One region of the Cytobacillus sp. FSL R7-0696 genome, then DNA from elsewhere that is predicted to be linked to it. Evidence: a T-box and tRNA genes for the amino acid it is inferred to sense, from the RefSeq annotation. Region 1 holds a T-box; the other holds one or more tRNA genes.

Region 1 (3,401 bases):
ATAGGGCGCGTATTCCAAGATCCAATGGCAGGGACTGCACCTGCAATGACGATTGAAGAGAACTTAGCTATTGCCTACACAAGAACGAGATCACGCGGCTTGCATATAGGCGTTTCGAAAAAAAGAAAAGCGTTTTTTCAAGAAAAATTAGAGATGCTTCATTTAGGTTTGGAAAACAGACTGCAAGCAAAAGTAGGTTTATTATCAGGTGGTGAGAGGCAGGCATTGTCTCTTTTAATGGCAACCTTCACTGAACCTAAAATCCTTTTATTGGATGAGCATACGGCTGCATTAGATCCATCCCGGGCAGAATTGATTACGAATTTAACGAAAGAAATTGTTGATAAATTCCAATTAACGACATTAATGGTAACTCATAATATGCAGCAAGCAATTGACCTAGGAAACCGGTTAATTATGATGGATAAAGGCCAGATTATTTTCTCTGCGGATGAGAAGCAAAAATCGCAGCTTACGGTTGAAAAATTATTAAATGAGTTTCAACAAATTCGTGGTGAAAAAATGAACAGTGACCGTGCAATACTTGCATAAATGAAGATTTTAGTGTGAGAAAGAGTCCGTTAATGGGCTCTTTTTTTGTGGTGCGGGAGTTGATTTTTATGTTTCTTCAATAGAATGTTAATAAATACGATACCAGGGTGGCTTCTATTTAATGATTTTGACTTGGTGAAGAAATGGTTGATCAAATCTTGTAATGAAGCATAATCTAAAATAGCAATTTCTTCATAAAACCGTACACCCTTGATCTTCTAATGGACAATATTCATAAACGGTGATACTGTCACAACTTATTGGTGCAAGTGGACTTTCTAGTTGGCGAATGACTAGTAGGAGAAGCGTAAACATAGAAATAGCCACCTGATAAAAGGTGACTATGCAAATTACCTCACAACCTAATTCTTTACCAATAATTTCATGAATTTTCTTTTACCTACTGAAACAATCATATTATGGCTAATCGTAGTCGTTTCCATTTCAGTGGTGATTTTTTTACCATTTATTTTAATTGCGCCACCAGCAATCATTCTTTTTGCCTCGGATTTTGAAGGTAGTAAGCCTGTATTCACTAACAATTGCACAATGGTGATAGAAGTTGGGCCAGACCATATCATTGTCGGCAGATCTTCAGGTAATTCTCCTTTTTGGAAAATCGTAATAAATTGTTGTTCTGCTTTTTCAGCTGCTTCTTCATCATGGTTCATTTGTACAATTAGCTTTGCTAATTGCATTTTTACATCACGTGGATGGAGGGTTTGCTTATCTAGCCCTTCTTCTATCTCAGTTATTTCTTCAGGTGTAAGAGGTGTAATAAGTGTAAAATACTTCTCCATGAGTTCATCCGGAATGGACATTGCTTTCCCGTACATTTCGTTTGCTGGTTCATTAATACCGATATAATTATTCTTCGATTTTGACATTTTCTCAACGCCATCTAATCCTTCAAGTAGTGGCATCAGCAGTGCAATTTGCTTAGGTTTTCCAAATTTCTCTTGAAAGTGCCTACCCATAAGGATATTAAAGTGCTGATCGGTGCCCCCTAACTCAATATCACATTCAAGCACAACAGAATCGTATCCTTGCATGACTGGGTAGAAGAATTCGTGTAAAGAAATCGGCTTCCCGAAGGCAATTCTTTCTTCAAAGTCATCACGTTCCATTAAACGGGCAATGGTAATTTTACCTGCTAATTGAATGACATCATCAAACTTAAGTTGAGAGAGCCATGTTGAATTATAATGTAATTCAACTTTTTCCATATCGAGTACTTTACCAAATTGCTCAAAATAAGTTTGGGCGTTATGCTTCACTTCTTCATCGGTTAACGGCTTTCTAGCGATGGACTTACCTGTTGGATCACCAATCTTACCAGTAAAATCCCCAATTAATAATTGAATCGTATGACCATTATCTTGGAATTGCTTTAACTTCTTTAAAACAACCGTATGACCTAAATGAACGTCAGGAGCTGAAGGGTCTAAGCCAAGTTTTATCTTTAAAGGTTTATTTAATAAAATAGATTTTGCTAACTTTTCTTCTAATTCTTCAGTGGGTATTATTTCTTGCACACCTTGTTTGTATAACTTTAATTGTCTCTGTAACTCTTTTAATTGCTGTTCTGATAATTTTTCTTTCACAATTATTCACATCCTTAATAAATAATAAAAATCCACATCCCTAATAAAAGGGACGTGGATTTCACGCGTTACCACCCTAATTGAGAAGTATAATACTTCTCCACCTCAACATTTAACGAACGTAGCCGTTCATTGCAAGTAGCAATGAAAGTTCAAGAAGTTGTAATTCGCTTCATCCTTTATACCGACTCTCAGTCATTTGTCGGCTCTCTGTGATAGGGAGGAGGTTGCTACTAAGACTTCTATCATCACTTTTTCTTTATTAAAATTTATTGTCTTTAATGAGCCGGTAAAGGGTTGCAGCTAATTGCTTTTGATCGTCCGTTTTTAACCCTTTAACAATGGAGATTTCTCCCTCATGAAATTCGGGATAAAGCTCTTCAATGACTTCTTTACCCTTAGGGGTAATCACAACAAAGGTATTTCGGCGATCTCTTGGGTCGGTTTCCCTTCTGCAAAATGACTTATTCTCTAATGTACGCATAATATTACTGATTGTTGCTTTTGATACACCTGCAGAAAGGGCAAGCTCTTTTGTTTCCATTTTTCCATATATCCATAAATCATAAAGAATCGAAAAGGAAGTCCAAGAGATTTTATGCTTGGCTAACACTTCTTGCTCTAGCTTATTTTTAATGCCTTGGCCAATGCGATATAGGCTAGTGACTACGGCTATTGCATTTGGCTCTATCGTTGTTTTTTTACTTATCTTTTGAATGACCGTTGACTCTTCAGGATGCAAATAGCCATCTTCGTCTAATTGATGAATAGGATCACTCCTCTATTATTTTCAGAATCATTAGCTATGAAATGATTCTACAAAAAAAGAAACAGGATTGCAACCCTTAAACTTAAGGGTAATACAAAACTGTTTGATAAATAATCATATCTTCCCCAATATTGCGATACGTATGAGCCTTGTTGGCGGAGAAACGGATGGAATTACCTGGTTGAATGGTATATTGTTGTTCATTAATTTCAAGTTGTAGTGTACCAGTAATCACCGTTACATACTCTTCAACACCTTCATTATGTTTTTCTGATAGATGTTCATAACCTGTCTCAATCTCGACAGTAAAAATTTCAAACTTTTTCCTTGGGTCAAATGGGAAGACCGGATATACGCGATATTTCCCACTATACTCCATAATGGGACTGATATCATGGCGATTAACCACATGAATAGGAGACTGCTGTTCCTGAATTAAAGATGAGAAGGAAACTTGTAATCCTGTGGCAATCTTC
Region 2 (3,401 bases), 1.4 Mb from region 1:
TTAACTAAAGTAGTTTAATTAATTTTCATACTGGGTATAAAGGATTTAAAACCAGTGTGTTGACGAAGGAAAAAAGACCTTCCCTTCAATATTTTTGCTCCAACGAACAAGAGACCATACATTTAAAGATTGTCTACGTGCTGGAATAAAATTTTCAAATGGAAAGGACAATGATCTCATGTATACGGAGGAACTATTAAAAGATATTGAAATCCACAGAGCTAAAATGGTTGAACTTGCTTCTATTTCTTCATTTTCAAACCACCAAGTTCTTAAAGCGAGCATTGAATTGGACAATCTAATTAATAGATACTATACATTAACATTAAAAAAAGAAGCTTGAGTCGATGCTCAAGCTTCTTTCACTTTATAGTAATTTTTCACCGAATAACGAGCCCATTAAGGCCACCGCTGCATCAGCTGTTTTATTTCTTTCATCTAATATTGGATTAACCTCAACAAATTCGGCCGAAGTAATCATTTGAGATTCTGCCAGTATTTCCATAGCAAGGTGGCTCTCTCGATAACTTATCCCCCCCATAACTGGTGTACCCACACCAGGTGCATCAGATGGATCAAGACCATCTAAATCTAGCGAAAGGTGAACACCATCTGTTCGGTCTTGTAAATAACTAATCGTCTCTTCCATTACCTTCGGCATCCCTAAGCGATCAATTTCATGCATCGTAAAGACTTTTATTCCCTTGGCTTTAATTAAATCCCTTTCTCCTTGGTCCAAAGACCTTGCTCCTATAATCACAACATTTTCAGGCTTTAACTTCTTATGGACTCCTCCTACCTCTAATAACAACGGATGCCCATACCCTAGAGCGACTGCTAAGGACATCCCATGAATATTACCGGAAGGCGAAGTTTCTGCTGTATTTAAGTCCCCGTGTGCATCGTACCAAATCACACCTAAGTTATGATAATGCTGTAATAAACCAGCTAATGTACCAATAGCGATACTATGATCCCCTCCTAAAACTAGAGGAAATGCTCCTTTTTTTACTACCCCATCAACTTGATCGGCTAAGATTTTAGTCTTTTCTGCAATTAAGTCCAAGTTTCTTAAACCTGTTTCCTTATCTATTTGTTCAGTCGACCTACCTATTTCAATATCACCTAAATCATCAACTTGGTGATTAAGTTGTTGTAATCTATTTTCAATGCCCGCATATCGAATGGCACTTGGCCCCATGTCTACCCCTCTTCGTAATTGTCCCAAGTCCATCGGCATACCAATAATCGAAATGTTTTTCATTTAGTTGCTCCCCCTACTAAAGAATGAATTCTCTCTCTATTGTAAACGGTTACATTCTGTTGGTTCAACTGTGCAAAATTTTGTATATCTATACAAAAAAAGGGCATTTATTGGGTTAATTACTGTGGTCAGGACCGTACAACACAAACGGAGAATGATATATTTCTTAACACAGCTTGCAATTACAAATCACCGAAAATAGATGCGCTTAGTTAAGTTAGAGAAATGGTACGAAGAAAGGCCATTTGATATCTCATACAAGAAGTATGTATACACTTTTGATGATTTATATGTAATGTGAGTAATTTCGATGGATCGCCGCAAAATTTGGGTTTTTCCTTATGTTTGAACTCATGGAGAAAAATACAAGATAACAAATAAAAATCCTTAAACATAAATGTTTAAGGATTAAGTGAGCCATGAAGGACTCGAACCTTCGACCCTCTGATTAAAAGTCAGATGCTCTACCAACTGAGCTAATGGCTCGAAAATGGCTGGGCTAGCAGGGATCGAACCTGCGAATGACGGAATCAAAATCCGTTGCCTTACCGCTTGGCTATAGCCCATCGTATGTAAAAAAACAAAATAAAAAGGACTAATTATATTATGTCCGCTTTTTGGATTTTCATTCAAATAAAATTGAAATGGTGGAGGGGGGCAGATTCGAACTGCCGAACCCGAAGGAGCGGATTTACAGTCCGCCGCGTTTAGCCACTTCGCTACCCCTCCGACATAAATATATTAAAATGGTGCCGGCCAGAGGACTTGAACCCCCAACCTACTGATTACAAGTCAGTTGCTCTACCAATTGAGCTAGGCCGGCCCATCTATAGTAAATTGAAATGGTGGAGGATGACGGGATCGAACCGCCGACCCTCTGCTTGTAAGGCAGATGCTCTCCCAGCTGAGCTAATCCTCCAAAATGGTGACCCCTACGGGATTCGAACCCGTGTTACCGCCGTGAAAGGGCGGTGTCTTAACCGCTTGACCAAGGGGCCAAAAATATTTAAAGTTCTTACCAGAGCTTCCAACCGGGCTCGAACCGGTGACCTCTTCCTTACCATGGAAGTGCTCTACCTGCTGAGCTATGGAAGCATCAGCTAAATATCTTTGATTTTGTTTAAAATGGCTCCGCAGGTAGGATTCGAACCTACGACCGTTCGGTTAACAGCCGAATGCTCTACCACTGAGCTACTGCGGAATAATATGATAATATGTATGCCCGGCAACGTCCTACTCTCACAAGGGGACAGCCCCTAACTACCATCGGCGCTGAGAAGCTTAACTTCCGTGTTCGGTATGGGAACGGGTGTGACCTTCTCGCTATCGCCACCGGACTTATTAAAGACATTTATTATTATAACGTCTTTTATGAAAATTTCAAGAGAAATTTTAAATCATTCTCTGAAAACTAGGTAATGTTGAAGAAGATATTTATTGAGTAATCGCCTGTTTGGTTAAGTCCTCGATCGATTAGTATTAGTCAGCTGCATGTGTCGCCACACTTCCACCTCTAACCTATCAACCTGATCATCTTTCAGGGATCTTACTAGCTTGCGCTATGGGAAATCTCATCTCGAGGGGGGCTTCATGCTTAGATGCTTTCAGCACTTATCCCTTCCGCACATAGCTACCCAGCGATGCCTTTGGCAAGACAACTGGTACACCAGCGGTGCGTCCATCCCGGTCCTCTCGTACTAAGGACAGCTCCTCTCAAATTTCCTGCGCCCACGACGGATAGGGACCGAACTGTCTCACGACGTTCTGAACCCAGCTCGCGTACCGCTTTAATGGGCGAACAGCCCAACCCTTGGGACCGACTACAGCCCCAGGATGCGATGAGCCGACATCGAGGTGCCAAACCTCCCCGTCGATGTGGACTCTTGGGGGAGATAAGCCTGTTATCCCCGGGGTAGCTTTTATCCGTTGAGCGATGGCCCTTCCATGCGGAACCACCGGATCACTAAGCCCGACTTTCGTCCCTGCTCGACTTGTAGGTCTCGCAGTCAAGCTCCCTTGTGCCTTTACACTCTACGAATGATTTCCAACCATTCTGAGGGAACCTTTGGGCGCCTCCGTTACTCTTTAGGAGGCGACCGCCCCAGTCAAACTGCCCACCTGACACTGTCTCCCATCC

The links. The T-box of region 1 lies ahead of tyrS (tyrosine--tRNA ligase). A T-box ahead of a tRNA ligase gene usually reads a tRNA of that ligase, here a tRNA-Tyr.
Region 2: it encodes a tRNA-Tyr, which carries the amino acid that the T-box ahead of tyrS (tyrosine--tRNA ligase) is inferred to sense. The anticodon was not compared.

The regions. Positions count from the first base shown of each region.
Region 1 covers NZ_JBBOWA010000001.1:109,162-112,562, reverse strand. Annotated here, with positions in the region: gene MKX29_RS00555 (ABC transporter ATP-binding protein) at 1-552, shown strand, start outside; gene MKX29_RS00550 (hypothetical protein) at 745-867, opposite strand; gene tyrS (tyrosine--tRNA ligase) at 915-2,156, opposite strand; T-box leader at 2,202-2,414, opposite strand; gene MKX29_RS00540 (MarR family winged helix-turn-helix transcriptional regulator) at 2,419-2,898, opposite strand; gene MKX29_RS00535 (helix-turn-helix domain-containing protein) at 3,008-3,401, opposite strand, start outside.
Region 2 covers NZ_JBBOWA010000001.1:1,493,746-1,497,146, forward strand. Annotated here, with positions in the region: gene MKX29_RS07830 (aspartyl-phosphate phosphatase Spo0E family protein) at 179-343, shown strand; gene rocF (arginase) at 368-1,264, opposite strand; tRNA gene MKX29_RS07840 (tRNA-Lys) at 1,678-1,750, opposite strand; tRNA gene MKX29_RS07845 (tRNA-Gln) at 1,756-1,830, opposite strand; tRNA gene MKX29_RS07850 (tRNA-Tyr) at 1,910-1,993, opposite strand; tRNA gene MKX29_RS07855 (tRNA-Thr) at 2,012-2,087, opposite strand; tRNA gene MKX29_RS07860 (tRNA-Val) at 2,108-2,183, opposite strand; tRNA gene MKX29_RS07865 (tRNA-Glu) at 2,188-2,262, opposite strand; tRNA gene MKX29_RS07870 (tRNA-Thr) at 2,287-2,359, opposite strand; tRNA gene MKX29_RS07875 (tRNA-Asn) at 2,391-2,465, opposite strand; rRNA gene rrf (5S ribosomal RNA) at 2,485-2,601, opposite strand; rRNA gene MKX29_RS07885 (23S ribosomal RNA) at 2,718-3,401, opposite strand, start outside.